4 regions of the Streptomyces monticola genome follow, and region 2 is predicted to be linked to each of the others. Evidence: riboswitches for the same ligand, from Rfam matches in the RefSeq annotation. Region 2 holds a riboswitch; each other region holds the start of a gene.
What was found. A riboswitch is a leader RNA that binds a small molecule or an ion and turns the genes downstream of it on or off. The one in region 2 is predicted to bind cyclic di-AMP.

Region 1: another riboswitch for cyclic di-AMP. It lies ahead of ACFQVC_RS00580 (M23 family metallopeptidase); the one in region 2 lies ahead of ACFQVC_RS37520 (transglycosylase family protein).
Region 3: another riboswitch for cyclic di-AMP. It lies ahead of ACFQVC_RS38995 (M23 family metallopeptidase); the one in region 2 lies ahead of ACFQVC_RS37520 (transglycosylase family protein).
Region 4: another riboswitch for cyclic di-AMP. It lies ahead of ACFQVC_RS24735 (C40 family peptidase); the one in region 2 lies ahead of ACFQVC_RS37520 (transglycosylase family protein).

What each region holds. Positions count from the first base shown of each region.
Region 1 covers NZ_JBHTCF010000001.1:142,654-150,227, reverse strand. The annotation lists gene ACFQVC_RS00595 (bifunctional acetate--CoA ligase family protein/GNAT family N-acetyltransferase) at 1-1,606, opposite strand, end outside; gene ACFQVC_RS00590 (HPr family phosphocarrier protein) at 1,901-2,182, shown strand; gene ACFQVC_RS00585 (GntR family transcriptional regulator) at 2,477-3,181, opposite strand; gene ACFQVC_RS00580 (M23 family metallopeptidase) at 3,404-4,192, opposite strand; cyclic di-AMP (ydaO/yuaA leader) riboswitch at 4,206-4,366, opposite strand; gene ACFQVC_RS00575 (M16 family metallopeptidase) at 4,562-5,929, opposite strand; gene ACFQVC_RS00570 (M16 family metallopeptidase) at 5,947-7,317, opposite strand.
Region 2 covers NZ_JBHTCF010000026.1:3,104-10,677, forward strand. The annotation lists gene ACFQVC_RS37495 (serine/threonine-protein kinase) at 1-294, shown strand, start outside; gene ACFQVC_RS37500 (SurA N-terminal domain-containing protein) at 517-1,170, shown strand; gene ACFQVC_RS37505 (nucleoside triphosphate pyrophosphohydrolase) at 1,230-2,207, shown strand; gene ACFQVC_RS37510 (cytochrome P450 family protein) at 2,372-3,583, shown strand; gene ACFQVC_RS37515 (transglycosylase family protein) at 3,736-4,746, shown strand; cyclic di-AMP (ydaO/yuaA leader) riboswitch at 4,940-5,120, shown strand; gene ACFQVC_RS37520 (transglycosylase family protein) at 5,125-5,844, shown strand; gene eno (phosphopyruvate hydratase) at 6,323-7,574, shown strand, end outside.
Region 3 covers NZ_JBHTCF010000029.1:56,878-64,451, forward strand. The annotation lists gene ACFQVC_RS38975 (hypothetical protein) at 1-407, shown strand, start outside; gene ACFQVC_RS38980 (PLP-dependent cysteine synthase family protein) at 484-1,557, shown strand; gene ACFQVC_RS38985 (MDR family MFS transporter) at 1,554-2,870, shown strand; gene ACFQVC_RS38990 (PP2C family protein-serine/threonine phosphatase) at 2,959-4,131, shown strand; cyclic di-AMP (ydaO/yuaA leader) riboswitch at 4,334-4,516, shown strand; gene ACFQVC_RS38995 (M23 family metallopeptidase) at 4,528-5,616, shown strand; gene ACFQVC_RS39000 (aldo/keto reductase) at 5,796-6,740, shown strand; gene ACFQVC_RS39005 (PrsW family intramembrane metalloprotease) at 6,732-7,574, opposite strand, start outside.
Region 4 covers NZ_JBHTCF010000011.1:153,365-160,938, reverse strand. The annotation lists gene ACFQVC_RS24760 (ATP-binding protein) at 1-628, shown strand, start outside; gene ACFQVC_RS24755 (LuxR C-terminal-related transcriptional regulator) at 625-1,359, shown strand; gene ACFQVC_RS24750 (GNAT family N-acetyltransferase) at 1,416-2,066, shown strand; gene ACFQVC_RS24745 (C40 family peptidase) at 2,179-3,237, opposite strand; gene ACFQVC_RS24740 (hypothetical protein) at 3,563-3,916, shown strand; gene ACFQVC_RS24735 (C40 family peptidase) at 4,043-5,209, opposite strand; cyclic di-AMP (ydaO/yuaA leader) riboswitch at 5,216-5,380, opposite strand; gene pcrA (DNA helicase PcrA) at 5,588-7,574, shown strand, end outside.

The sequences.
Region 1 (7,574 bases), on a different contig from region 2:
CCAGGGGGCGCAGCGGCCGCAGCCCCTGCGCCAGGCACGCGTCGTAGGTGAGCACGCCGAGGGACTCCGAGTTGCCGAGGATCGCCACCCGCGGCCCGGCGGGCAGCGGCTGCCCGGCGAGCAGCAGGCCCACGTCCACCAGCTCGGTGACGGTGTCGACGCGGATGACACCGGCCTGGCGCAGGAGCGCGGAGACAGTCTCGTGCGGGATGCGTGTCGCGGGTACGGCATGGCCGGTCGGTGCGCCCGAGTGCCGGGCGCCCTTGACCACGACGACCGGTTTGACGGCTGCCGTGCGGCGGGCGAGGCGGCTGAACTTCCTTGGATTGCCGATGGATTCGAGGTACATGAGCGCGACGTCCGTGTCCGGCTCGTCGTACCAGTACTGCAGCACGTCGTTGCCCGACACATCGGCCCGGTTGCCCGCGCTGACGAAGGTCGACAGGCCCGCGCCGCGCCGGTGCAGACCGGCCAGGAGGGCGATGCCGATGGCGCCGGACTGGGTGAACAGGCCGATCCGCCCGGCCGTCGGCATGGCGGGCGCGAGCGAGGCGTTGAGGCGCACCTGAGGCGACGTATTGATGACGCCGAAGGCGTTGGGGCCGATGAGGCGCATGCCGTACGAGCGCGCCTGGCGCACCAACTCCCGCTGCCGGGCCAGCCCTTCGGGCCCCGACTCGGCGTATCCGGCGGAGAGGACGACCAGGCCCTGGACGCCGCGCTCGCCGCATTCGGCGACGACGGCCGGGACGCGGTCGGCGGGTACGGCGACCACCGCGAGGTCGACGGGTTCGTCGATCCCGGTCACCGAGCGGTGCGCGGGGACGCCGTCCAGCTCGCTCTGCCCGGCGTCGAAGGCGCTGTTCACCGCGTACGCGCGGCCGCTGTACCCGGAGTGGACCAGGCTCTGCAGAACGGTGCGGCCGATGCCGCCGGGACGGCGCCCGGCGCCGATGACGGCAACGGAGCCGGGGGTGAGCAGGCGCTGCACGGAGCGGGCCTCGGCGCGCTGTTCACGGGCGCGCTGCACGGCGAGGGAGGCTTCCGTCGGCTCCAGGTCAAACTCCAGGCGTACGACACCGTCCTCGAAGCTGCGCTTCTGCTCGTAGCCGGCGTCGCGGAAGACCTTGATCATCTTGTTGTTGGCGGGCAGCACCTCGGCCGCGAACCTGCGGATGCCGCGCTCCCGCGCGACCGCCGCGATGTGTTCGAGCAGCGCGGAGGCGACACCGCGGCCCTGGTGGGCGTCCTGCACGAGGAAGGCGACCTCGGCCTCGTCGGCGGGCGCGGCGGCGGGGCGTCCGGTGGCGTCGATGCGGTCGTAGCGGACCGTCGCGATGAACTCGCCGCCGACGGTGACCGCGAGGCCGACCCGGTCGACGTAGTCGTGGTGCGTGAAGCGGTGCACGTCCTTGTCGGACAGACGGGGGTACGGGGCGAAGAAGCGGTAGTACTTGGACTCGTCGGAGACCTGCTCGTAGAAGCTGACAAGCCGGTCCGCGTCCTCGGTGGTGATGGGCCTGATCCGCGCGGTGCCGCCGTCGCGCAGCACCACGTCGGCCTCCCAGTGGGCGGGGTACCCGGCGTGCTCTGGCGGGGTCTGCATGCGGCCCAGGGTACGGCGGGCGGGCGCTCTTGGTAGGGGGTGCGGACGCCGCCGATCCGGGGCGCGGGCGGTCCGGGCCGGCGCGTGTGGGCGGTACGGGTGACCATGCGCGAGGCCGGTACGGTGACCGTGCGCGGCAGGGTCCGGTACGGGTCGCGGGCCTGCCGGGCTCGATGCAAGGTAGGAGGGCCGAAGGGCGGCGGGAGTACGGACGAAAGACTTGCCGGAGCACCCGTCGAGATATGAGACAGTGGTCTAGACAAGGCTTGAGTGAAACCTGAAGGGCAGCATCACATGGCTGAGCGCCGCGTCAACGTCGGCTGGGCCGAGGGCCTCCACGCCCGTCCCGCCTCCATCTTCGTCCGTGCGGCCACCGCCGCGGGTGTCCCCGTGACGATCGCCAAGGCCGACGGCAACCCGGTCAACGCCGCGTCCATGCTCGCGGTGCTCGGCCTGGGCGCGCAGGGTGGCGAGGAGATCGTGCTGGCCTCCGACGCCGATGGCGCGGACGCCGCGCTCGACCGTCTGGCGAAGCTGGTCGCGGAGGGTCTCGAGGAGCTCCCCGAGACCGTCTGAGCCCACGGCTCCGCCTGACCTGAACAGGCGAATCGCTTCAGCGGGTGCCCCGCAGACCCCCGGGTCTGCGGGGCACCTGTCGTTGTTCCCCCTCCCGCCATCCCGCACCGCGATCGCCGGACGGGCTGATATATCAGCCCGTCCGGCGATTGAGGGCAGCTGTCCGCTGAGGACTTTCGGGAAGGGGCGGGGAGGGGGTAAAAGAATCCGCAACCAAAATTCACGCCGACGTCGACAGGAAATGGGCAGCAAAAAATACCCCCGCCGAATATCCCCCTTTGTATACGGCGCCTGTTAATTTCGACCGCTCGCCATGTTTACGGAATGTTGCGAACCCCTCACCGCGATCACCCGCCCCACCCGGCCCCCGTCACCCGGAAACCGCAGCCGGTGCCCGGCCGTCGAGCGCTCGGCGTGCTGAGCGGTCAGCGCCCTCGCGCGCTCCGCGTCGCCGCGGGCCACCGCGTCGACGATCGCGCCGTGCTCGGCCCAGTCCTCCACCGCCCTGCCCTGCGGCTCGACGGTGTACATCCAGGCGATCTTGTGGCGCATCTGCGTCAGCAGGGCGGTGAGGCCGGCGCTTCCGGAGGCCTGGGCGAGCGTCTCGTGGAACCAGCCGCCCAGGGAGCGCAGATCCTCGCTGTGACCTCTGCGGGCCCGCTCCTGACCGAGCCGCACCAGGCCGCGCAGGACCTTGAGATGTGCCTCGGTGCGGCGCTGCGCGGCCCGGGCCGCGCCCAGCGGTTCGAGCAGCAGCCGGACTTCCAGGAGGTCGGCCGCCTCCTGCGCGCTTGGCTCCGCGACGCAGGCGCCCGCGTGTCTGCGGGTGCTGACGAAGCCCTCGGCCTCCAGCGTGCGCAGGGCCTCGCGGACCGGGACCCGGGAGACGCCGTAGCGGCGGGCGAGCACTTCCTCGGTGAGCCGGCTGCCACGCTCGAAGACACCGGCGACGATGTCGTCCCGGATGGCCGTGCATACCGAGTGCGCGGGAATGCGCATGACCGGACCTCCGACTCTTGAAATACGCGCCGCATCCCCGTGAAACGCGGTCGATTGACGCTCGTTCAGCGACGCCGAGAAGTGACTCTATTGCAGCACACTTGAATTTCCGATGGGCGGCGGGAATCCATGGATATCTTTTGGCCAGAACACGCCCCGGGGCCCCACACACAAGGAAGGCCCCCGGCGAGTGCCAGGGGCCTTCCTTGACGCGGCGTCGTGTCAGACGCTCACGCCGTGCGAGCGCAGGTACGCGATCGGGTCGATGTCCGAGCCGTAGTCGGGGGACGTACGGGCCTCGAAGTGCAGGTGCGGGCCTGTCACGTTGCCGGTGGCGCCCGAGAGGCCTATCTGGGAGCCCGGGGTGACGGACTGGCCGACCGAGACGCCGATGGACGAGAGGTGGCCGTACTGCGTGTACGTACCGTCGTTCATCTTGATCACCACGTTGTTGCCGTACGAGCCGCCCCAGCCCGCCTCGACGACGGTGCCCGAGCCGACCGCGTGCACGGCGGTGCCGGACGCGGCGTGGAAGTCGATGCCGGTGTGGCTGCCGGAGGACCAGACGGCGCCGCCGGTCTTGTAGCCGGTGGAGACGTAGGAGCCGGGGATCGGCGAGGTGAAGCTGTTGAGGCGCTTGCGCTCGGCCTCGCGGGCAGCGCGCTCCTTGCGCTCCTTCTCCTCGCGCTCCTTCTTCGCCTTCGCCTCGGCCTTGCGCTTGGCCTCGGCCTCGGCCTTCTCCTCGGCCTTCTTCTGCGCGGCGGCCTGCTCGGCGGCCTCCTGCTGGGCGACGGCCTGGGCGTCGATGTGGTCGGCGAGCGAACCGCCCACGGAGACGGCCTGGTTGATGCCGGTGTCTTCGGCGGCGGCGGTGTCCGCGGCGAGTGCCGGGGAGGCAAGGGTGCCGATGACGCCGGTCGTGGTGAGGGCGGCTACGCCCGCGATGTTGGCGCTCTTGCGCGTCAGACGGTTCGGACGGCGGTGCTTCCCGGTGGCACGGGCGAAGGCCATGAAGTGGCTGTGTCCTTTCCTTCCCTCTCGCCTACCGGGTTAGCTGACGGGTTCGGAGCAGGAAGGTCTCCTACGGACGCCCCCGGTCAGGAGGGCCTCCGATTCACCCCAGGGACTGAGTGGGTCCCCGGCTCCCCTGGCTCGCGCCATGCGGGGACTCGGCGATGACTGTTCGGTGCCGCGGGTGCGGCGCATTGCTGACGAACAGCCGGACCGACGCTAAACGGGACATCTTTCAAACCACAAACACAACGGGCCTTTTGTAGTGCACGCCACAGGGCAGACCCTCAACCACCCTGAAATTTCGGACATAACGGGACCCCGGTGGCACATACACCACCGGGGTCCGAGGTCCGTCGCCCGCTTCTACTAGCCCGTGACAACCGTCACTTCACCGATACCGAGCGCCTTCACGGGCTCGGCGATCTGCGCGGCATCGCCCACGAGGACCGTCACCAGACGGTTCACCGGGAAGGCGCTCACGGCGGCCGCGGTGGCCTCCACGGTGCCGGTCTCCGCCAGACGCCGGTACAGCTGCGCCTGGAAGTCGTCGGGCAGATGCTGCTCGACCTGGTCGGCGAGGGTGCCCGCGACGGCCGCCGCCGTCTCGTAGCGCAGCGGGGCCACGCCGACGAGGTTCTGTACGGCGACATCGCGCTCGGCGTCCGTGAGGCCCTCGGCCGCGAGCGTACGCAGCACCTTCCACAGGTCGTCCAGAGCCGGGCCGGTGTTGGGTGTGTCCACCGAGCCGCTGATGGCGAGCATGGAGGCGCCGCTGCCGTCCGGGCCCGAACGCAGCACCTGGGCGAAGGACCGCACACCGTAGGTGTAGCCCTTCTCCTCGCGCAGGACGCGGTCCAGTCGGGACGTCAGGGTGCCGCCCAGGCAGTAGGTACCGAGGACTTGGGCGGGCCAGACGCTGTCGTGCCGGTCGGGTCCCACGCGGCCGATGAGCAGCTGCGTCTGGACGGCGCCGGGACGGTCGACGATGACGACACGGCCGGTGTCGTCGGCGACGACGGGCGGGACGGGGCGCGACTGTGCCGTGTTGCCCGTCCACTCCCCCAGGGTCTCGGCGAGCATCGCGTCGAGGTCGGTGCCCTCCAGGTCGCCGACCACGACGGCGGTCGCGGTGGCGGGCCGCACATGCGCGTCGTAGAAGGCCCGCACCGCGGTGGCGTCGATGGCCTCGACGGTCTCCTCGGTGCCCTGGCGCGGCCGCGACATGCGCGAGGTGGCCGGGAACAGCTCCTTGGAGAGCTCCTTGGCCGCGCGGCGCGACGGGTTGGCCATCTCGTGCGGGATCTCGTCGAGCCGGTTGCGCACGAGGCGCTTGATCTCGCTGTCCTCGAACGCCGGGGCGCGCAGGGCGTCGGCGAGCAGGCCGAGCGCCTTCGAGAGCCGGGAGACCGGGACTTCGAGGGAGACCCGGACACCGGGGTGGTCGGCGTGCGCGTCGAGCGTGGCGCCGCAGCGCTCCAGCTCGGCGGCGAACTCCTCGGCGGAGTGCTTGTCGGTGCCCTCGGAGAAGGCGCGCGCCATGATGGTGGCAAGGCCGTCAAGTCCCTTGGGCTCGGCTTCGAGCGGCGCGTCCAGGCTGATCTCGACGGCGACGACCTGCTGGCCGGGGCGGTGGCAGCGCAGGACCGTGAGGCCGTTGGGCAGCGCGCCGCGCTCGGGGGCCGGGAACGCCCAGGGCCTGGCCGCGCCCGCCTGGGGCTGCGGGTGGAACTCCATGGTGGCGAGCTGCTCGGTCACTTCGCCGCCTCCTCTTCCTGTGCGGCTTGCTCGGCGGTCCCGTCGGCTTCTGCGCCGTCTTCGGGGGTCACGGGCTCGTACACGAGCACCGCGCGGTTGTCGGGGCGCAGGCGGGCCTTGGCGACCTCCCGCACCTCGTCGGCGGTGACGTCGAGGACCCGGCCGACGGCGGTCAGGGCGAGCTGCGGGTCACCGAACAGGACGGCGTACCGGCACAGTTCGTCGGCGCGGCCCGCGACCGTGCCGAGACGGTCGAGCCACTCCCGCTCCAACTGGGCCTGGGCGCGCTCCATTTCCTCGGGCGTGGGGCCCTCGTCGGCGAACCGGGCGAGCTCCTCGTCGACGGCGGCCTCGATCACGGGCACCTCGACGTCGTGCGAGGTCTTGACGTCCAGCCAGCCGAGCGACGGGGCGCCCGCGAGGCGGAGCAGGCCGAAGCCGGCGGCGACGGCACTGCGGTCGCGGCGCACCAGGCGGTTGTAGAGCCGCGAGGACTCACCGCCGCCGAGGACGGTCAGGGCCAGGTCGGCGGCGTCGCACGCGCGCGTGCCGTCCTCCGGGAGGCGGTAGGCGGCCATCAGGGCGCGGGCCGGCACCTCCTCCTCGACGACCTCGCGCAGCTCCTCGCCGATGCGCTCGGGCAGGGAGCCGTCGCGCGGGGGCTGCTTGCCGTCGTGGCCCGGGATGGAGCCGAAGTACTTCTCGATCCAAGCGAGGGTCTGCTCGGGGTCGATGTCGCCGACGACCGACAGGACCGCGTTGTTGGGCGCGTAGTACGTGCGGAAGAAGTTCCGGGCGTCTTCGAGCGTGGCCGCGTCCAGGTCGGCCATCGAGCCGATCGGGGTGTGGTGGTAGGGGTGGCCCTCCGGGTAGGAGAGCGCGGTGAGCTTTTCGAACGCCGTGCCATAAGGGACGTTGTCGTAGCGCTGGCGGCGCTCGTTCTTGACGACGTCGCGCTGGTTCTCCATCGACTCGTCGTCGAGCGCGGTGAGCAGCGAGCCCATCCGGTCGGCCTCGAGCCACAGGGCCAGCTCCAGCTGGTGGGCGGGCATCGTCTCGAAGTAGTTGGTGCGCTCGAAGCTCGTGGTGCCGTTGAGGGAGCCCCCGGCGCCCTGCACCAGCTCGAAGTGGCCGTTGCCCTTCACCTGGCCGGAGCCCTGGAACATCAGGTGCTCGAAGAGATGGGCCAGGCCGGTACGGCCCTTGACCTCGTGGCGGGAGCCGACGTCGTACCACAGGCAGACCGCGGCGACCGGGGTCAGGTGATCCTCGGAGAGCACCACGCGCAGGCCGTTGGCGAGGCGGTGCTCGGTCGCTGTCAGGCCGCCGGAGCCGGCCTCGGCCGTGGCCGTATGACCCATGGGCATGTAAGTCCCTTCGATCGCGAGATGACGTACGGGGATGGCGCGCCGGTGACGTGCCCGGATGACGGTCGTCATGGCAGACGTCAAGGCAGTCCTGTCACTGTATGCAAGCGCGCGGACATCTGGCGAAGTTCCCGGTGCCGGTACGCCGTGAGCGATCCTCCGGGTACGCCGTAAGCGATGCTCTGAGGCCCTCGCGAGGGCGGATTGGACGGGTCGCGGTCCGCGTTGTCAGTGGCTCGGTCCACAATGGTCCGCGT
Region 2 (7,574 bases):
CGCTACGAGGCCGCGCAGTGCCTTGAGCAGCTGGGCGAACCGGCCGCCGCGCTCACCGAGTACCGGGCCCTGCAGCCGTTCTACGAGAACCAGTACGTCGGCGGCGACCCGGGCACCGCGCTCGAACTGCGCCGCCGCATCGGCCAGTTGCTGCTCGCCCTCGGTGACCGCGCCGCCGCACACGAGACCCTTTCCCGGCTCCTGTACGACGCGGAGCGGCTGCACGGCCCCGCCCACCCGATGCCCGGCGAGATCCGCCGCACGCTGCACTGGCTGGGGCAGGTACGGGGCTGAGACCGGGCAGATATGGAGGGATACGGGCGGGTACGGGCAAGCAGGGGGCCGAGCGGGCGGTCGCGCGGAGGGGGCGTACCCCCAACTCCTGCCGAATCGTTGGTCGAATCAGTGGCCGAACCCCCGGCCACTGCCTAACATCGATCTCCGCAAGGCCCTTGTGCAACGACGCACAAGCTCGCCGCTCGCCGCCGGGAGGCCCCTTTGCACCGCCTGAACCGCCTGCATCGCCGCCGTCGCACCGCGCTCGCCGTCTCCGCCGCGCTGCTCGCCGCGGCCCCCCTCCTGACCGCCTGCGGCAATGACGCACACCCCGGCGCCGCGGCCGTCGTCGGCGGCGACCGCATCACGGTCGCGCAGCTGCAGTCCCGGGTGAAGGAAGTGCGGGTGGCACAGCGGGCCGCCACCGAGAAGTCCGGGCAGTACGCCCAGGCGGTCGAGAAGACCGGCGGCCTCACCCGCGACACCCTGCAGTCGATGGTCCTCGACAAGGTCCTGCACCGCGCCGCCACCGACGCGGGCGTCGAGGTCAGCCGCCGCGAGATCCAGGAGCTGCGCGGCAAGCTGGAGCAGCAGGCGGGCGGCACCAAGGCCCTGGAGACGGGCTGGCTGCAGCAGTACAACATCCCGGCGTCCCGGATCGACGACAGCCTGCGCACCGAGATCGAGGCGCAGAAGCTCTACGGCAAGCTCGGTGTCGACCCGAACACCCAGCAGGGCCAGGCCGCCTTCTGGAAGGCCCTCTCGGAGGCCTCCAAGGACCTGAAGATCGACCTCAACCCGCGCTACGGCACGTGGGACGTGGACAAGAGCCGCCGCGTGGACGCCCGCACACCGTGGGTGAAGTCCGGCCCGTCCGGCTCCTCCGGCGTCTGAGGAACGGGGGAGGGCAGGCGCCCGCAGGCACGGGCGGCGGGACCCGTTAGGTTCGGGGGGTGAACGCTGAACCCCTCGCGCCCGGCCGCATCGTCCTGCTGACCACGTCCCACCGCGTGGCCCCCGGCCTCCTCTCCTGGCCCGCCTGGAAAGAGCTGAACCAGGCGGCCAGCGTCCTGTGCGCCGACCCGGACCATCCGCAGCTGCCCTACCTCCGCGAGGCGGGCGTCACCGTCACCGTGTCCGCGCCCACCGCCGAAGAGCTGGTCGACGCCTGCGCGGACGGCCGCACCGTGATCGTCGTCGCCACCGGAGAGGGCGAGCCGCGCCTGACCGACGGCCTCGCACGCCTGGCCGGCTCGGGCCGGGTGCAGATGCCCGACCTGGAGCTGCTCCCCGCCTCCTACGACCTGCCGGGTGCCCGCCTCCTCGACCTCGTCCAGGTCATGGACCGGATCCGCGTCGAGTGCCCCTGGTCGTCGCAGCAGACCCACGAGGGCCTCGCGAAATACGGCATCGAGGAGGCGTACGAACTCGTCGAGGCCATCGAGGACGGCGACCGCGCCGAACTGCGCGAGGAGCTCGGTGACGTACTCCTGCAGGTGGTCTTCCACGCCCGGATCGCCGAAGAGGCCGACCCGGAGGACGGGGAGCCGTTCTCCATCGACGACGTCGCGGGCGGCATCGTCGCCAAGCTGATCCACCGCCACCCGCATGTCTTCGGCGACGACTCCGCCGAGACCCCCGAGGACGTCAAGGCGCACTGGCTGCGCACCAAGGCCGAGGAGAAGCAGCGCGACTCCGTGACCGACGGCGTCCCGCTCGGTCAGCCCGGGCTCGCGCTCGCCGCGAAGCTGGCCTCCCGCGCCCGCACGGCCGGGCTGGACGTGACACCGCCCGCAGGCGAGGGCATCGGCTACGACCTGCTCGCCCTCGCGGTGCGCGCCGAGGCCGCGGGGACCGACCCGGAGGCCGCCCTGCGAGCCGCGGCCCGCGCCTACCGCGACGCGATCCGCGCGGCGGAGGCGCAGGCGTGAACCCGCACGGCAGCACCTCTGCGGACGCAGACGCAGACGCGACCCCGCATGGCAGCACCTCTGCGGACGCAGACGCAGACACAGACGCGACCCCGCATGGCAGCACCGCTGCAGACGCAGGCGCGTGCCCGCACGACCGCACCGCCGATGGGCCCCAGCCGCCGCTGTTCACCTGGGAGTTCGCGACCGATCCGTACCCCGCGTACGCCTGGCTGCGCGAGCACGCTCCCGTCCATCGCACCCAGCTGCCGAGCGGGGTGGAGGCCTGGCTGGTGACCCGGTACGCGGACGCCCGGCAGGCCCTCGCGGACCAGCGGCTCTCGAAGAACCCCGCGCACCACGACGAGCCCGCGCACGCCAAGGGCAAGACCGGTATCCCCGGCGAGCGCAAGGCCGAGCTGATGACACATCTGCTCAATATCGACCCGCCGGACCACACGCGGCTGCGCCGCCTGGTGTCGAAGGCGTTCACCCCGCGCCGGGTCGCGGAGTTCGCCCCGCGCGTACAGGAACTCACCGACCGGCTCATCGACGGCTTCGCCGCGAAGGGCGAGGCCGATCTGATCCATGAGTTCGCCTTCCCGCTGCCCATCTACGCGATCTGCGATCTGCTCGGTGTCCCGCGCGAGGACCAGGACGACTTCCGCGACTGGGCGGGCATGATGATCCGGCACGGGGGAGGGCCACGCGGCGGTGTCGCCCGCTCGGTGAAGAAGATGCGCGGCTATCTCGCCGAGCTCATCCACCGCAAGCGCGAGGAGCCCGGCGACGATCTGATCTCCGGCTTGATCAGGGCCAGCGACCACGGCGAGCACCTCACCGAGAACGAGGCCGCGGCGATGGCCTTCATCCTCCTCTTCGCCGGCTTCGAGACCACGGTCAACCTCATCGGGAACGGTACGTACCAACTCCTGCGCCACCCCGAGCAGCGCGAGCGTCTGCAGCGCTCCCTGGCGGCGAGGGAGAGCGGCCTCCTGGAGACCGGCGTCGAGGAACTCCTGCGCTACGACGGCCCGGTCGAGCTGGCCACCTGGCGGTTCGCCACCGAGCCGCTGACGGTCGGCGGCCAGGCCATCGCCGCCGGCGACCCGGTCCTGGTGGTGCTCGCCGCCGCCGACCGCGACCCGCAGCGCTTCGCCGGGCCCGACACCCTCGACCTCGCCCGCCGCGACAACCAGCACCTCGGCTACGGCCACGGCATCCACTACTGCCTCGGCGCCCCGCTCGCCCGGCTCGAAGGCCAGACGGCGCTCGCGACCCTGCTGCGCCGCCTTCCGGATCTACGGCTTGCGGTGGAACCGGATGAATTGCGCTGGCGCGGCGGCCTGATCATGCGTGGACTGCGCACGCTGCCGGTCGAGTTCGGCCCCGAGTGACAAGCCATAGAACTGACGGGGCGTCAAGACTGTGACTTTCACGTGATCTCCGCTGCATCGCCTTGTGACAAGCGTTCGACTCTCGCTACGTTCACTGTCGGCTCAGCAGCCACGGCAGCAGTCATGCCGGCAGTCACGCGAAAGGGAACCGCATGCTCTCCGGTAACGGCCGTCACCGACGCCCCCGCCAGGCTCCGGCCCTCGTGGTCGCGGCAGGCGTCACCGGATCGGCCATCGCCATCCCGCTGCTCGGCGCGGGCAGCGCGAGCGCCGCGGACGCCGCCACCTGGGACCGGCTCGCCGAGTGCGAGAGCGGCGGCGTGTGGAGCGCCGACATGGGCAACGGCTATTACGGCGGACTGCAGTTCACCCAGGCGACCTGGGAGGAATTCGGCGGCCTCGAGTACGCCCCGAGCGCCGACCTCGCCAGCCGTGCCCAGCAGATAGCCGTCGCCGAGCAGGTACTCGCCGAGCAGGGGCCGGGGGCCTGGCCGACCTGCGCCCCGGTCGCGGGCCTGGCGACCGAGGCTCCGGCGGAGCCCACGCCGACGCCCACGCCCACCGACCCGGGGTCCGAGAAGCCCGCGCCCGAGAAGCCCGCGCCGGGTGAGACGGAGACCGGGCCCTCCGAGCCGGACGGGACGCAGTCGCCGCAGCCGGAGTCGCCATCGGGCGAGCGTCCGTCGGACGAGCGGCCCGCGGACGAGCACCCCACCGACGAGCCGCCCACCGACGCCCCGTCAGCTGACGATCCGTCCGACGGCGCCCCCTCCTCCGGTGCGCCGACCGAACAGCCCACGACTCCGCCGTCCACCGACACTCCGGATGAATCGGGAGACAAGAGTCACGACGAGGGCGCGGGCAAACCGGACAACTCACATCAAGACGGCAAGGGTCGGCACCGCGGCGACCGCGCCCCGGAGGGTCCGGACGAGGGTCGCGACGGCAACTCGTCGGGCCGGCACGCCTCGCGCGGCGACGACTCCCGCGACGGCGGCGAGGGCGGCTATGAAGTCCGCCCCGGCGACAGCCTCTCGGCCATCGCCGCGAGCCGCGGCGTCGACGGCGGCTGGCCCGCTCTCTACGCCGCCAACGAGAAGACCGTCGGCGGCGACCCGGATCTCATCCTTCCCGGTCAGCACCTTGATCTGACCGGAAAATAACGGCAGTTCGGACATCGCTCCGCGGTGAATGTCCGTAATAAAGAGACATCGGCCCCGGTGAGAGATGGGTCTCATCAGCCCAGATCGTCTTTGTATTTCTGCCGATCGCATGTTTACGGTCGTGACCGCTCGCCACTGGCGGGCCCCGATGGCCGTCACGCCGAATCCTGCCGGCGGCTCTTGGGCACAGTCGTCGCGTAAAGCGCCGTAGGCAGGAGCGGGGGACCCAAGGTTTGTGCCGGGGCCGCACGTTGAGAGACGCGCGGACCGGCTTGGGGTGAAGCCGCCGGTACGTCCACGACGTACCCGGTGGCCGGGCAACTCACTTGGCCCGAACCCGACAGCTCACCTCGCAGGCGTCGGTGAGGGGATATCTCCATGCTGTTTTCCGGCAAGGGCAAGCACCGTCGTATGACCAAGGCCGAGAAGGCCGGCCGCGCCGTCGCCGTCGCCGGCGTCGCCGGTGCCGCGGTCGCCGCGCCGCTGATGACCGCGGGCACCGCCTCCGCCGCCACCTCCTCCGAGTGGGACGCCGTCGCACAGTGCGAGGCGGGCGGCAACTGGTCGATCAACACCGGCAACGGCTACTACGGCGGCCTGCAGTTCTCCGCCTCCACCTGGTCCGCGTACGGCGGCACCAAGTACGCCGCCACCGCCGACCAGGCCTCCAAGGCCCAGCAGATAGAGATCGGCGAGAAGGTTCTCGCGGGTCAGGGCAAGGGCGCCTGGCCGAACTGCGGCACCGGCCTGTCCAACGCCGCGTACAGCGGCGGCGGTTCGCAGCAGCAGAGCGCCCCCGCGCAGGAGTCCGCCCCGCAGCAGCAGGAGCAGAAGTCGGCGCCGCAGCAGCAGGCCGCTCCGCAGACCGAGGCCCCCAGCACCAAGGCCGAGACCCCGAAGAAGACCGTCGAGACCCCGACCGGCAAGAAGGTCGAGAAGGGTGACGGCGAGTACAAGGTGAAGACCGGCGACACCCTCTCGAAGATCGCCGAGGCGGAAGGCGTCAAGGGCGGCTGGCAGAAGCTGTACCAGCTGAACAAGGACATCATCGACGACGCCGACTTCATCTTCCCGGGCCAGCAGCTGCACCTGAAGTAAGCAGCCGTACCTGAAGCGGGCAGCCGCGCCCGCAGCGGGCGGCCACGCCTGAAGCGGGCGGCCACGCCTGAAGCAGCCGGTACGCGTCGCCCGGCCGGCCGAGCAGTACCCCCACCACCACTCGGCCAGGCCAGGCGCGCGGCCCGTACCGCGGTCACATCCCCCCCACACCCCGCCCCGGCGCGCATTCCCCCGTACGCGCCGGGGCGGGGTCATGTCCGGACGCCCGCGCCTCGAACGCGGGCCGGAAGGCGCTCGTGAATTTGTCCACTCTGTGACTACTGCCCAGTAATAAAGAGGTCGGCAACGAGGTCTTTTGCCCCGCACTGCGGGCCTTCGGGCCTCTTTTCGTCCCAGGGGACGGGCGGTCGGCTGGCCGAAGCCGTCGGGGCGGTTAGGCTCGGGAGACGCAAGGCCATGCAGACCGCGGCGCACGCACAAAGTGCGTCCACCCCTATGCGTCACATCCCAGAAGGAGATGCTCGTGCCGTCCATCGACGTCGTCGTAGCCCGGGAAATCCTGGACTCCCGAGGCAACCCCACGGTCGAGGTCGAGGTCGGCCTCGACGACGGCAGCACGGGTCGTGCTGCCGTTCCGTCCGGTGCCTCCACCGGTGCCTTCGAGGCCATCGAACTCCGTGACGGTGACCCCAACCGTTACCAGGGCAAGGGCGTCGAGAAGGCCGTCCTCGCCGTCATCGAGCAGATCGGCCCGGAGCTGGTCGGCTACGACGCCACCGAGCAGCGCCTGATCGACCAGGCCATGTTCGACCTGGACGCCACCGACAACAAGGGCTCGCTCGGCGCCAACGCCATCCTCGGCGTCTCGCTCGCCGTCGCCCACGCCGCCTCCGAGGCCAGCGACCTGCCGCTCTTCCGCTACCTGGGCGGCCCCAACGCGCACCTGCTGCCGGTGCCGATGATGAACATCCTGAACGGCGGCTCGCACGCCGACTCCAACGTGGACATCCAGGAGTTCATGATCGCCCCGATCGGCGCGGAGTCCTTCTCCGAGGCCCTGCGCTGGGGCACCGAGGTCTACCACACGCTCAAGAAGGTCCTGAAGGACAAGGGCCTGGCCACCGGCCTGGGCGACGAGGGCGGCTTCGCCCCGAACCTGGACTCCAACCGCGAGGCCCTCGACCTGATCGTCGAGGCCATCAAGCAGGCCGGCTACGAGCCCGGCCAGCAGATCGCGCTCGCCCTGGACGTCGCCGCCTCCGAGTTCTACAAGGACGGCAAGTACCAGTTCGAGGGCAAGGACCGCTCCGCGGCCGAGATGACCGAGTACTACGAGGAGCTCGTCTCCGCGTACCCGCTCGTCTCCATCGAGGACCCGCTGTACGAGGACGACTGGGCGGGCTGGAAGGTCCTCACCGACAAGCTGGGCAGCAAGGTCCAGATCGTCGGCGACGACTTCTTCGTCACCAACCCGGAGCGCCTGGCCCGCGGTATCGAGGAGGGCTCCGCCAACTCCCTCCTGGTCAAGGTCAACCAGATCGGTTCGCTGACCGAGACCCTGGACGCCGTCGAGCTGGCCCAGCGCAACGGCTACAAGTGCATGATGTCCCACCGCTCCGGCGAGACCGAGGACGTCACCATCGCCGACCTGGCCGTCGCCACCAACTGCGGCCAGATCAAGACCGGCGCCCCGGCCCGGTCCGAGCGCGTCGCCAAGTACAACCAGCTGCTCCGTATCGAGGAGATCCTCGACGACGCCGCGGTGTACG
Region 3 (7,574 bases), on a different contig from region 2:
TGGCACTCGTGCTGTGCGCCCTGTTCATGGGCCTGTGCCACGCGGACGGCCATGCGGCGGTCACTCCCGCTCCCGGCGCGGTCACCGCCGCAGACGGCGCGCTCACCGCCACGAAGGGCGCGGTCACCGTCACGAGGAGCGCGGTCACCGTCACGAGCGGCGCCCTCGGTGGCGGCGGCCACCACGGCTGCCCTGGCCCCGGCCAGAGCGAGCACGCCGCGGCCGAGCACCACTGGGCCGCGCAGCAGGCGGAGCGTGCGGACAGCGGGCACCCGGGCCGCGAGGCCGGGACGTGGCCGGTGCGGACGGCGGTGCGCGAGCTGTGCGCGCCGGTCAGGGCGGGCCCGGGGCGAAGTGCCCGCAGCGGCCATGACCTGCTCATCGCCCTTGGGGTGGACCGGAACTGACGGATACGGGAAGTCGACGCCAACTCATCCGCGTATCCGACATCCGTGTATCCGAAGGGTCACTCTTGTGCCTCGCATGCTGAGCAAACTCCTGCCCGCGGCGGCCGCCGTGGGGAACACCCCCGTCCTGTGGATCGACGAGCCCACACCCCCCGCCGACCCGGGCGGCCGCGGCTATTGGGCCAAGCTCGAGGGCTTCAACTTCGGCGGCATCAAGGACCGCGCCGCCCTGCACATGGTCGAACGCGCCCGTGCCCGGGGCGAGTTGAGGCCGGGGCAGCCCATCGTCGAGTCCACATCGGGCACCCTCGGCCTCGGCCTCGCGCTCGCCGGGGTGCTCTACGGACACCCCGTGCACATCGTCACCGACCCGGGCCTCGAACCGATCGTCGAGCGGATGCTCGCCGCGCACGGGGTGCGGGTGCATCTCGTGCGCGAGCCGAGCGCCGAAGGCGGCTGGCAGCAGGCCCGCGTGGACCGGGTCGCCGAGCTGATGTGTGCCAAGGACATGGCGGGCGCCTGGTGCCCGAACCAGTACCACAACCCGGACAACCCGGACGCGTACGGCCCGCTCGCGGCCGAACTCGCCGGACAGCTGGGGCAGATCGACGTCCTGGTGTGCGCCGTGGGCACCGGCGGTCACTCCGCGGGGATCGCCCGTGCGCTGCGTACCTCGACCATGCCGGCGCTCGAACTCGTGGGCGTGGACTCCATCGCGTCCACGATCTTCGGCCTGCCCGCCGGGCCCCGGCTCATGCGCGGCCTCGGCTCCTCGATCCATCCACGCAACGTCGACCACGGGGCCTTCGACGAGATCCACTGGGTGGGGCCCGCGGAGGCGGTCGCCTGCGCCCGGCGGCTCGCGGAGCGGCAGTTCGCGACGGGCGGCTGGAGCGTGGGCGCGGTCGCCCTCGTCGCCGGCTGGCTGGCGCGCACCCGGCCGCGCGGCACCCGGATCGCCGCCGTGTTCCCCGACGGCCCCCAGCGCTACTTCGACACCGTCTTCAACGACGAGTTCTGCGCCAGGAACGGCCTCGGGGACGGTCTCACCGGCGGCCCCGTGCCCGACCGCCCGGAGCCGTACGAGCCGTGCCGAGGCGAGGTGCACGGCTGGACCCGGCGCGTCACGGACCGGACGGCCGCCCGGTGATCGCGCTCTGGAAGCGGGTGGGCGCCTTCGAGCCCGCAGCCCGCCTGCTCTTCGTCAACCAGTTCACCATCAACCTCGGCTTCTACATGCTGATGCCGTACCTCGCCGCGCATCTGTCGGGGGACCTCGGGCTCGCCGCCTGGGCCGTCGGCCTGGTGCTCGGGGCCCGGAACCTGTCGCAGCAGGGCATGTTCCTGGTCGGCGGCGCGCTCGCGGACCGGCTCGGCTTCAAGCCCCTCATCGTCGCCGGGTGCGCACTGCGGACCGTCGGGTTCGGGGCGCTCGCCTTCGCGGACGGCCTGGCGGTGCTGCTCGCCGCCTCGGTGGCGACCGGGCTCGCGGGGGCGCTGTTCAATCCGGCGGTACGCGCGTACGTCGCCGCCGAGGCCGGTCCCGAACGCCGCGTCGAGGCCTTCGCGCTGTTCAACGTCTTCTACCAGGCGGGCATCCTGCTCGGGCCGCTCGTCGGGCTCGCCCTGATCGGCGTGGACTTCCGGCTCGCCTGCGGTGTCTCGGCGGTGCTGTTCGCAGCCCTGTCCGCCGTGCAGATCGCGTATCTGCCGGTACGCCGCCGGGCCCCGGGCGCGGGCGAGGAGCGCGGCCAGTGGCGGACCGTACTCGGCAACAAGGCGTTCTGGCTCTTCTCCGGCGCGATGACCGGCTCGTACGTCCTGTCCTTCCAGGTCTATCTGGCGCTGCCGCTCGCCGCGGACAGCTCCGTGGTGACGACGGCCCTGTTCGTGGTCTCGGGCCTGGTCGCGCTCTTCGGGCAGCTGCGGATCACCGACTGGTGCAAGCGGCGCTGGACCCGTGACCAGTGCCTGGTGGCGGGGCTCGGCCTGATGGGGGTCGCGTTTCTCGCTCCCGCTGCCTTCGGCGGCGGTGCGGTGGCGCTCCTCGTGTGCGCGGCCGTGCTCGCGGCGGGGACCGCGGTCCTCTACCCGTTCGAGATGGACACGGTGGTGGCCCTCGCGGGGGACCGCTGGGTGGCCACGCACTACGGCCTCTACAACACGGTGTGCGGTATCGGCATCACCGCGGGGAACCTGGGCACGGGCGCACTGCTCGACCTGTCACGGCGCACCGGCAACCCGGCACTGACCTGGCTGATCCTCGCGGCCCTGGGCGGGGCCTGCGCGCTGGCGGTGGGGTCGCTCGCCCGTGGCGGGTGGCTGGCAAATCCAGCCCGTCCGGCGCTTGAGGACGAGCCCGCAGGGCGATCTGCGGTGCCGGGGGCGACGGTGCGGGATGTGATCCGCGAGCCTGGTCCGGGCGCTCGCACGCACCCGCCGGGTAACTCATACGGCCGCTGAGGACTCGCTCCCCGCCCCGGGTGCGTCAACCCTGGGTGGGGAGCGGCACAGGTCCGCCACCGCGGTGCGGATGTGGCAGGAGATACCGGTGGGGCAGCCAGGAGGCAGTGCGGGCGAGGACCCGGACGAGCACGGAAAGCGGAAGGCACCCCACCTCACGCACGCGCACTCCTTCGTACGCGCCCTGCCGGTGCTGCTCGTCGTGGTCGGCCTGATCTCCGCGCTGCTCACGCCGCCCCGCTTCACCGCCGCGCCGCTGTTCTCGGCGGCGCCGCTGATCGCCGCTCCGTTCTTCGGGCTCGCCGCCACCCTGCTGACCGGAATCGCCGCCTCGCTCTCCGTCCTCGGCCTCCAGCTGCACTACGGCACCCTCGGCCGCCCTCAGGAGGCCACGGAACTGGTCAATGTGATCACCGTGGCCGCCCTGGCCGTCCTCATCAATGTCGTCGTACGCCACCGGGGCGAGAAGCTGGCCTCCGCGCGGGAGATCTCCGAGGCCGCCCAGCGGGCCGTGCTGCCCGAGCCCGATGGCCGGATCGGGGGCTTCGAGGTGGCCGCGCGGTACGAGGCCGCGCAGGCGGACGCGTTCATCGGCGGTGACCTGTACGCGGTGCAGGACACCCCGCACGGCGTCCGGCTGATCGTCGGCGACGTACGCGGCAAGGGGCTCGGCGCGGTCGAGGCGGTCGCGGTCGTGATCGGTGCCTTCCGCGAGGCCGCCGAGCAGGAGGCCACCCTGGAGGCGGTGGCACAGCGCCTGGAACGGGCCCTCGCGCGTGAGGGCACCCGGCGCGACGGCCTCGACGCCTTCGAGGGCTTCACGACCGCGGTGCTCGCGGAGCTGCCGCACGAGCAGGAGGCCGTACGCCTCATCAACCGCGGCCACCCGGAGCCGCTGATGCTCTACGCGGACGGGGTGCTGCGGGTGCTGCGCCCCGCCCAGGCGGCGCTGCCGCTCGGCATGGGCGACCTGGGGACCTGGCCGGACCACGCGGAGGAGGCGGGTTTTCCGTGCGGGGCCACGCTGCTCTTCTACACGGACGGCCTGTCCGAGGCGCGTGACGAGCAGGGCGCGTTCTACAACCCGGCAGCGCGCCTCAGGGGCCGGATGTTCGCCGAGCCCGACGCTCTGCTCACCACTGTGGCCGATGAGGTACGAGCGCACACCGGGGGCAGTGGGACGACCGATGACATGGCGCTGCTCGCGGTACGGCGGCCCGCACCCTCACCCTCAGTGAGGGAAGAGCAGCCCTCCGCATAACAACTGACGAACCGTCAGCAAAAGGGAGGCCAAAGAATCGCGGTAAGCGCGGGTCAACTCGCCCGGTTCCGCCCCCTCGTGTCCTATTAAGCCCTGGCCATAGCCATGAACGATCAGCCGGAACAGCTTGGAATCCGGTACCGCTGTCTATTAACGTTCGATAACGCAGCGCGGTCGTCCCAGCCGTCACAAGAGTCGGCTCCGTGCGCACACGCTTAATCCCGCAAGGGAGCCGGGGAACCACCAACTTGGGGTGAATCGGACACCTTCGCCGGGACTGTCCACTGCGGAGTCCGCAGAGATGGTCACGGCACCGAGGCGCCCGTAGGAAACCTTCCTGTTCCGAACCCGTCAGCTAACCCGGTAGGCGAGAAGGAAGGAAAGGAGTGCGCCCCCGTGGCGACCCCGTCTGGCCGAAGCAGGACCGCCGAATCCTCGTATGTTCCGGACGCCGACCATGAGTTCGGCTACGACGAGGAGCCCTGGGAAGAGTGGAACCCCACCGAGGAGTCCATTCGCCCCGTACGTGGCAGGCACCGCGTCGGCAAGCAGCGCGGCGGTTTCGCGCGTAGCTCCACGGTCCTCGGCGTCGGCGTCATCGCCGCCGTCGGAGCGGGCGGCATCGCGACCGCCAAGGACCGTCCTCCGGTACCGATATCCCTGCCCGACCTCTCGGGTGTCACCGACTCGCTGCCCGAGGCCGAGTCGCTGCCGGGCGTCGGTTCGCTGATATCCGACGACTCCGGGTCTTCGGACTCCGGTGACGACTCCGGGTTCTCGGGGGTCACCCAGGCCACCGCCGCATCCGCCGCCACTCCGGTCGCCGAGATCGGGGGCGAGCCGCAGGCCCAGTCGGCCGACGCCGGCGAGGCCCTGCGCACCCGCATCATGCAGCAGGCCGAGTCCAAGCAGGACGAAGCGGCCGCCGCCGAGCAGGCCGCCGCGGCCGACGCCGCCGCCAAGGCCGCCGCCGAGAAGGCCGCGGCGCAGCAGAGCGAGGCCGAGCGCAAGGCCGCCGAGGCCAAGCGCAAGGCGGAGGAAGAGGCCCGCCGCAAGGCGGAGGCCGAGCGCCTCGCCAAGCTGGCCAGGAGCTTTGTGCTCCCGCTCTCCTCGTACACGATCTCCACCACCTACGGCCAGGCCGGCTCCATGTGGGCCTCCGGCTACCACACGGGCCTGGACTTCGCCGCTCCGACCGGTACGCCGATCAAGGCGACGCACACCGGCACCATCAAGGAAGCGGGCTGGTCCGGCAGTTACGGCTACCGCACCGTCCTCGAACTCGAGGACGGCACGGAGATCGCGTACAACCACCAGTCATCGATGAACGTCAGCGTGGGCCAGAAGGTCACCACCGGCGATGTCATCGGCCGTGTCGGCTCCACCGGCAACTCCACAGGGCCGCACCTCCACCTGGAGGTCAAGTCCGGCGGCGAGCTGGTCGACCCGGCGGCATGGCTGCAGAGCAAGGGCCTCAACCCCTGACATCACCTGGATTCCGGCAGTCCTGGCGGCCTACCCCCCGACGTCAGGGCTGTCGGTCCAAGGCATGCCATCGGTGAGGTGAGGCATGTCTTCAACGGCGCCGTCCTGCGGGGTCCTGTCCGGGCCCCTGCGGGTTCCTGTCCGGAATATCCCCGCAGGCGGCGGTTGTTGATCACCGTATGACTTCTCTGCGCACCCTTGGCTCCTCCGACCTCGAGGTCTTCCCGCTGGCACTCGGCGGCAATGTCTTCGGCTGGACCGCCGACCAGGAGCATTCCTTCGCCGTGCTCGACGCCTACACCGAGGCCGGCGGCAACTTCATCGACACCGCCGACGCCTACTCCGCGTGGGTGCCCGGCAATCAGGGCGGCGAGTCCGAGACCCTGATCGGCAAGTGGCTTGCCGCCCGCGGCAACCGCTCCGATGTCGTCATCGCCACCAAGGTCGGCGCCCACCCCGAGCTCCGCGGTCTCGCTCCCGCCACCATCAAGGCCGGAGTCGAGGCGTCCCTGCGCCGGCTCGGCACCGACTACATCGACCTTTACTACACGCACTACGACGACCCGTCGGTGCCGGTCGAGGAGATCGTGTCCACGCTCGACGAACTGGTCCGCGCGGGCACCGTCCGGGCCGTCGCCGCCTCCAACATCTCGCCCGAGCGGCTGCGCGAGTCCCTGGAGTTCGCCGAGCGCGAGGGCCTGGCCCGCTATGCGGCGCTGCAGCCGCACTACAACCTCGTCTCGCGCGACACCTACGAGGGCGAGCTCCAGGAAGTCGCCTCCAAGGGCGGTCTCGCCGCCGTGCCCTACTACGCCCTGGCCTCCGGCTTCCTCACCGGCAAGTACCGGCCGGGCGCCGATGTGGACAGCGCGCGGGCCGAGGGCGCGGGCAAGCACCTCGCCACCGAGCGGGGCCGGAAGGTCCTGGCCGCCCTGGACAAGGTGGCGGCCGCGCACGACGCGGAGCTCGCGACGGTGGCCCTCGCCTGGCTCGCGGCCCAGCCCACCGTGGTGGCGCCGATCGCGTCGGCCCGCACGGTCGGGCAGCTCCCCGCACTCCTCGAAGTCGCCGCTCTCGAACTGACCGAGGCGGACATCGCGGAGCTCACCGCGGCCTCAGCCTGAGCGGTAGGGGTTGTAGGCGTACGTCTGCGGATACGGCAGCGTGTTCGTGTAGGTGTACGTGTGCGGCTGTGGCGGCGGTATGGGGAGTGGGGCCGTCGCCCTGGCCGCGTAGCCGAGGGCCGGGCGGGCCACGTCACGGCGGGCCCAGATCTCGGTCAGCAACTCGCGCTCCCGGGCGATGAATTCCGCGCCCGCGCGGCCGCGGCGCCCCCGGTGCCGGAGGAACGCGAGCGAGGTCACGAAGGCCTCGTACTCGGCGACGACCCGGGCCGCGGCCGGACCACCGTTGTACGCGGCGTACTCACGGGCCATCCGGCGGGCCCGCATGGAGGACAGGGCGTAGGGCTCCTGCAGGCCGATCCAGCCGGCCGCGGCGTAAGCGGGCAACTCGGCGCGAATGGTGCGCAGCTCACGCTGTCTGGTCCAGATCGTCAGCCAGGTGAGCAGCGCGAACGCGGGCAGCATGAAGGCCGCGTACACCGCGAAGAAGCCGTAGTCGCCGAAGCTGGACGAGCTGTTCCAGATGGAGTGCATCCCCATCGCGAGCAGCAGCCCGCCGGCCGGGAGCAGCAGCCGGCGGGCGCGCTGGCGGTGCGCGGAGAGCGCCGCGATGCCGAAGCCGATCCCGGTCAGGACCGTGAACAGCGGGTGCGCGAAGGGGGACATGACGATCCGGACGAAGAAGGTCGCGGCGGTGACCGAGTCCAGGGCGAGGCCCTTGATGCCGCTGGCCTCGTCCGTGCCGTAGGCGTTGCCCAGATAGAGGATGTTCTCGGTGAACGCGAAGCCGGTGGCGGTGACCCCGGCTATCACCACGCCGTCGACGATGCCGGT
Region 4 (7,574 bases), on a different contig from region 2:
CGTGCGCATGACGCAGGACCTCTCCGAGGAGCGGCTGATGCGTATCCGCGCCCAGGAGCGCGCCGAGGTCGCCGCCCATGTCCATGACTCGGTCCTGCACACCCTGACCCTGATCCAGCGCAATGCCGAGAGCCCGGGGGAGGTCCGCCGTCTCGCCCGTGCCCAGGAGCGCGATCTGCGCACCTGGCTGTACAAGCCGGAGGGCACCGGCAAGGACGAGTCCGACGAGCCGGAGAACCTCGCGGACGCGGTGCGCCGGAGCGCGGCCGAGGTCGAGGACAAGCACGGTGTCCCCATCGAGGTGGTCGTCGTCGGCGACTGCCCGCTCGACGACAAGTTGTCCGCCCAGATGCAAGCCGCGAGGGAAGCGATGGTGAATGCCGCCAAGTACGGTGGCGAGGGCGGTGCGGTCCAGGTCTTCGCCGAGGTCGAGGGCAAGACGGTCTTCGTGTCGGTGCGGGACCGCGGCCCGGGTTTCGATCTGGACGCGGTGCCCGCCGACCGGATGGGCGTACGAGAATCGATCATCGGCCGGATGCAGCGCAACGGCGGCACGGCGCGGCTGCGCGCGGTGCCCGGCGGCGGCATGGAAGTCGAGCTGGAGATGGAGAGGGCGGAGACGTCATGAGTGACGCGACGGACGCGACCGGACAGGCGGGGGCCGAGGGCCCGGAGGAGCCCGGGGCCGGCAAGGGCGGGCGCCGGGTGCGCGTCGTGCTCGTCGACGACCACCGGATGTTCCGTACCGGCGTCCAGGCGGAGATCGGCCGCACGGAGACCACCGGCGTCGAGGTCGTCGGAGAGGCCGCGGACGTCGAGCAGGCCGTCACGGTCATCACCGCCACCCGCCCCGAAGTGGTGCTGCTCGATGTGCATCTGCCGGGCGGCGGCGGCGTGGAGGTGCTGCGCCGCAGCGCGAGCATGATGGCGGACGCCGAGAACCCGGTGCGTTTTCTGGCCCTTTCGGTCTCCGACGCCGCGGAGGATGTGATCGGTGTGATCCGCGGCGGTGCGCGCGGCTATGTCACCAAGACCATCACGGGCACCGACCTCGTGGACTCCATCTTCCGTGTGCAGGACGGGGACGCGGTGTTCTCGCCCCGGCTCGCGGGCTTCGTCCTCGACGCCTTCGCGTCGACGGACGCACCTCCGGTGGACGAGGACCTGGACCGCCTCACCCAGCGTGAGCGCGAGGTGCTGCGCCTGATCGCCCGCGGGTATGCGTACAAGGAAATCGCCAAGCAGCTCTTCATCTCCGTGAAGACGGTGGAGTCCCATGTCTCCGCGGTCCTGCGGAAGTTGCAGCTGTCGAACCGGCATGAGCTGACCCGCTGGGCGACGGCCCGCCGACTGGTGTGAGCCGGCAGCCGGGCGGGCGGCGCGCACCCGGGGTCCAGCGCCTAGCATGACTGGCCATGAGCACCCCTCCCGGCGCCCGTACGGCACCCCGCACCGAGCACTCCCCGCGTCCGCATCTCGAACTCCGCCGGCCGAGCGTGGAGAGTGAGCAACTGTGCTCCGGCATCAGCCAGTTGATAGCCGAGGTCACCCTGGACGGCGGCGCCATCGGCTATGTCACCCCGCCCACGAGGGACGAGACCGATGCCTGGCTCGGCGCCGTGCTCGCCGATGTGCGGGCCGGTGACGCGGGGTTCGTGGTGGCCGCGGCCGACGGGCAGGTGGCCGGCTGCGGCCTGTGGCAGCGGCGCGGCGCCGTGCCGACGTACCGGCACAGCGCGGAGCTCCGGCAGATCATGACGCACCCCGCGGCCCGCGGGCTCGGCCTCGGCGCCGCCATCGTCTCGGGCCTGCTCGAGGACGCGCGATCGGCGGGCCTCGAGCTGCTCACGCTGGGTGTGCGCGGCAACAACCAGGCGGCCATCGAGCTCTATTCGGGGCTCGGGTTCCGCGAGTGGGGGCGCCTTCCGGGCGGGATCGCGGTGGGTGACGAGCGCTTCGACGACGTGAAGATGTGGCTGCCGCTCGGCGACCTCAGGCCGTCGGGGCGGGACGACCTCAGGCCGTCGGGGCAGGACGTCCGAGCCTTGAGCGGACCGGACGTCTGAGCCTGGGCGGACCGGACGTCTGAGCCTGGGCGGACCGGACGTCTGAGCCTGAGCGGGACCGGACGTCTGAGCCTGAGCGGACCGGACGTCTGAGCCCTGAGCGGACCGGGCCTCAGGAGACCCGCGTGGCCCCCGCGAACGGCATCGAGTCCACCGGCGCCAGCCGTACCGGCGCGCTGGGATTGGGGGCGTGGATCATCTGCCCATTGCCCACGTACATTCCCACATGGCTGAGCCCGGAGTAGAAGAACACCAGGTCACCGGGGGCGAGTTCGGCCCGTGAGACGCGCCGGCCCGCATTGATCTGCGTATACGTCGTACGGGGCAGGGAGATGCCCGCCGCGCGGTACGCCGCCTGCGTGAGGCCGGAGCAGTCGAAGGCGTCGGGCCCCGCGGCGCCCCACACATAAGGGCTGCCGAGGGCGCCGTGCGCGAAGGAAACCGCCTGTGCCGCACGGGCGTTGGGGGCCTTGACGGCGCCGCGCGGCAGATCGCGGGAGCTCCGGGAAGCACTGTCGTCACCGGACCCGCCGTGCAGACCTTCGGTGATCCGGGTCTGCTGCTCGGCGGTCAGCCGCTTCAGGAGCCGCTCGGCGGAGGCGAGTTTGCCGGTGATGTTCTTCTTGTGGGACCGCAACCGCGCCCGCTGGTCGTCGAGTTCATCGCGCTCGTGGCCGGCCTCCGCGCGCAGCCGGTCGAGCTCGCGCAGCTGCTCCCGCACCCCTTCGACGGCGGCGGCCTGGCGGCTGTTCGCCCGGTCGGCGAGCGTGGCCCGCTCCAGATAGTCGTCCGGGTCGGAGGCGAGGGCGAGCTGGACGGCGGGGGCGATGCCGCCGGTGCGGTACTGGGCGGTGGCGGCCGAACCGAGCGCGGTGCGGGCGGAGTCGAGCCGCTGGGTCTTGCGGGCGGCCTCGTCCTGCAGGGCGTCGATGCGGTCCTCGGCCGCCTCGGCCTTCTCCTTGGCGCCGTTGTACTTCTCGGTGGCGATCTCCGCGTCGTGGTAGAGCCGGTCGACCTTGGCCTTCACCTGGGCCGGTGTGAGACGTGGCTCCGCGTGTCCGGTTCCTTCGAGGGCCGCACCCGACGCTGCTCCGGCGAGTGCCAGAGTGGCGGCGGTGCGGGCCGTATGGCCACTGAGCGAGCGCTGTCTGGGCTTTCGGTGAGCGGCCACGCGTCCACTTCCTTACGCGTCCGGCGGCGGCCCGCACAGGGGGAGCGGGCCGCCGCCGGACCTCTTCTCGGCGGTGGTGGCCGGCAGCCGCCCTACGGGGCGGGGCGGCGATGGGGCGCCGGTCACCTGAGCAAGGACGCTAAACCTGAGCGTCACGACTTGGTGACGGAATGTGCGTAACTGGCGCAAGCGCACAGTGTGGTGACCGTATGTGACTGAACTGATGGGACACGGAGCCCTGTCGACGTAGGCCTGCGACCGATGCGGCTGTTGTGCCCCACCTGCCTACAGGGAGGTGGTACGGCCCCGGCTAGGCTCCGGCCTCATGGACGTACTCATCAATGTCTTCGTCGCCCTGCACATCGTCGGGATCGCCTCGCTCCTGGGCGGGTTCCTGACGCAGGTGAAGGCGATGGGCGACGGCACGGCGCGGTTCACGCCCCCGATGCTGCACGGCGCGCTGACGATGCTGATCACGGGCGTGGCCCTGGTCGGCCTCAACCAGGCCGACGGCCAGACGGTCGACAACATCAAGATCGGCGTCAAGCTGGCGGTGCTGATCGTCGTCCTGGCCCTCGTCTATGTGAAGCGTGACGAGGAGCGGGTGGACAAGGGGATGTTCATCGCGGTCGGCGCGCTGACCACGGTGAACATCTTCATCGCGACGCTCTGGACATAGCCCGCGGCCACCGCGTGAGAAGGGGCCCGGACCGCCGCAGCGGTCCGGGCCCCTCGTCATTTGCGCGTCTCAAGGGCGCGATTTCCGCGTCTTAAGGGCGCGATTTCAGTGTCCTGAGGGCGCGCTCTACGCGGGCCGCACCACACTGTGGATCGGCATGTAGTAGATCGACTCGACGCGCACATTCGCGCCCGGCTTCGGGGCGTGGATCATCTTGCCGCCGCCGATGTAGATGCCGACGTGGCTGATGTCGTCGTAGAAGAAGACCAGGTCACCCGGCTTGGCGTCGGCGGTCTTGACCGTGGTGCCGACCTCGACCTGGTCCCAGGTGGTGCGCGGCAGCGAAATGCCCGCGGTCTTCCAGGCGTCCTGGGTCAGGCCCGAGCAGTCGTAGGAGTCGGGGCCGGTGGCGCCCCACACATACGGCTTGCCGATCTGGGCCTCGGCGAAGCTGATCACCTTCTCGGCCTTGGCGGCGTACGAGGTGTCGGTGGAGCCGGAGTCCGAGCCCGAGCCGCTGTCGGAGCCGCCGGAGTTCTGGTCCTCCTGCTCCTGGCGCGCGGCCTCCTCGGCCTTGCGCTGCCGCTCCTCCTCGGCCTGCTTGCGGGCCAGTTCCTCGGCCTTGCGCTTGGCCTCTTCTTCCTTCTTCTTCTCGATCGCCGCGAGCCGCGCCTTCTCCTCGGCGGTCAGCTTCGAAAGCAGCTCCCGCGCCTCGGAGAGCTTGGACTGCACGGCCCGCTTGCTCTCCTTGAGGTCGCTCTGCGCCTCGGTCAGCGTCTCCAGGCTCTTCTGCGCCTCGCCGCGCTTCTCGGTGGCCTCGTTCTGCAGCGCCTCGAAGTCGTCGACGGCACGCTTCTGCCGGTCGCTGAGGCGGCTCATCAGCTGCCGCTGGTCGAACATCTGCTGCGGGTCGTCGGCGAGCAGCAGGCTCGCGGTCTCGGAGGTGCCGCCGTTGCGGTACTGGGCGGCGGCGAGCGAACCGAGCTCACGGCGCGCGTCGTTGAGCTTGTCGGTGCGCTTGGCGACCTGATCGAGCAGACCGTCCACCTCGCCGCGCTGCTGGTCGGTGCGCTCCTTGGCGGCGTTGTACTTCTGCGTGGCCACGCCGGCCTGCCGGTAGAGGTCGTCGACCTTCTTCTGGACCTCTTCGAGCGTGGGCTTCGGCTCGGCCGGGGCTGCGCCCGCGGTCTGTGACAGCAGGGCCACGGAGGTGAGTGCGGCGGTGGTGATGCCGACGGCCTGGGAGGTACGTATGAGACCCGACCTGGACCGCGGCTTGCGGTGCGACGCCAAAGGAGGCGCTCCTTCCGTTGGCCGCCTACCGGGTTAGCTGTCGGGTTCGGGCGGGTGGTTCGGAAGGGCTGCCCTACGGTCTCGTACGTTGTGCTCTTGTACGGGACCGATTCACCCCAAGGTTCAAGGTGGGTCCCCGGCTCCGGGTTGCCGTCTGGGCGCTCCGGACTCGGCGCAGGCCGCCCGTTCCCGGCGTGGTTCGCCGGTGGGGGTACGAGCAGCCCGCGGAGCACGCTAGCCAACCGCTGTGGCCGCTGGGAAGGTTGATGGTCGATATGCCCGATACATTTTCGTGACTTTAGCGCTGAGTGAGCATGCGGATACCGTCTTGATAACCCGGAACCCACTGTCGGTGGGGCGCCCTAGACTCGGTAGGCGATGAGCAGCCTCTTTGACGACAGCTTCCTGGCGGACCTGCAGCCCAAGGCCGAGGGACCCCCGCCACCCCCCGAGGAGCACGCTCCGGAGGAGATTTCGGACGACCTCTTCGGCGGGCGCTTCGACGCGCCCCCGCCGCGCGACGCCTACTACCGCGACGGCGCCCCCCGCCCCGCGGTGGACCCGGCCGCTCTCCTCGACGGGCTCAATGACAACCAGCGCGCGGCCGTCGTGCACTCCGGCGCCCCCCTGCTCATCGTCGCCGGCGCCGGCTCGGGCAAGACCCGTGTCCTGACGCACCGCATCGCGTATCTGCTCGCCGAGCGCAATGTCCACCCGGGCCAGATCCTGGCGATCACCTTCACGAACAAGGCCGCGGGCGAGATGAAGGAGCGCGTCGCCGAACTCGTGGGCCCGCGGGCGAACGCGATGTGGGTGATGACCTTCCACAGTGCGTGCGTGCGCATCCTGCGCCGCGAGTCGAAGAAGCTCGGCTTCACCTCCTCGTTCTCGATCTACGACGCCGCCGACTCCAAGCGCCTGATGGCCCTGGTCTGCCGCGACCTCGATCTGGACCCGAAGAAGTTCCCGCCGAAGTCCTTCAGCGCCAAGGTCTCCAATCTCAAGAACGAACTGATCGACGACGAGACCTTCGTCGGCCAGGCCGCTGGGGGCACCTCCCAGACGGAGTCTGGGGGAGGCTTCGAGAAGACCCTCGCCCAGGCGTACACGATGTACCAGCAGCGGCTGCGCGAGGCCAACGCCCTGGACTTCGACGACCTGATCATGACGACGGTCCATCTGCTCCAGGCGTTCCCCGACGTCGCCGAGCACTACCGCCGCCGCTTCCGCCACGTGATGGTCGACGAGTACCAGGACACCAACCACGCGCAGTACGCACTGGTGCGGGAGCTGGTCGGCACCGGTGCGCCGCTGCCGGACGGATCGCCCGCGGTCGAGCCCGCCGAGCTGTGCGTCGTCGGTGACGCGGACCAGTCGATCTACGCCTTCCGCGGCGCCACCATCCGTAACATCCTCCAGTTCGAGGAGGACTACGGCGACGCGACGACGATCCTCCTGGAGCAGAACTACCGCTCCACACAGACCATCCTGAGCGCGGCCAACGCGGTCATCGAGCGCAACGAGAGCCGCCGCCCCAAGAACCTGTGGACGAACGCCGGCGACGGCGCCCGCATCACGGGTTACGTCGCGGACACCGAGCACGACGAAGCGCAGTTCGTCGCCGAGGAGATCGACCGCCTCACGGACGCGCGCGACGCCAAGGCCGGAGACGTCGCGGTCTTCTACCGCACGAACGCCCAGTCCCGTGTCTTCGAAGAGATCTTCATCCGCGTCGGCCTGCCCTACAAAGTGGTCGGCGGCGTCCGCTTCTACGAACGCAAGGAAGTCAGGGACGTCCTCGCGTATCTGCGCGTCCTCGCCAACCCCGAGGACGCGGTCCCGCTGCGCCGGATTCTCAACGTCCCGAAGCGGGGCATCGGCGACCGCGCGGAAGCGATGATCGACGCGCTGTCGCTGCGCGAGAAGATCAGCTTCCCGCAGGCACTCAAGCGCGTCGACGAGGCCTACGGAATGGCGGCCCGCTCGGCGAACGCGGTCAAGCGGTTCAACACCCTGATGGAAGAGCTCCGCACCATCGTCGAGTCCGGCGCGGGCCCGGCCACGGTCCTGGAGGCCGTGCTCGAACGCACCGGATATCTCGCCGAGTTGCAGGCCTCCACCGACCCGCAGGACGAGACCCGCATCGAGAACCTCCAGGAACTCGCCGCCGTGGCCCTGGAATTCGAGCAGGAGCACGGGGACGACGGCGAAGGGGCCGGCACGACAGGCACCCTCGCGGACTTCCTGGAGCAGGTCGCGCTGGTCGCCGACTCGGACCAGATCCCGGACGAGGACGACGGCGGCGGAGTCATCACGCTGATGACCCTGCACACCGCGAAGGGTTTGGAGTTCCCGGTGGTGTTCC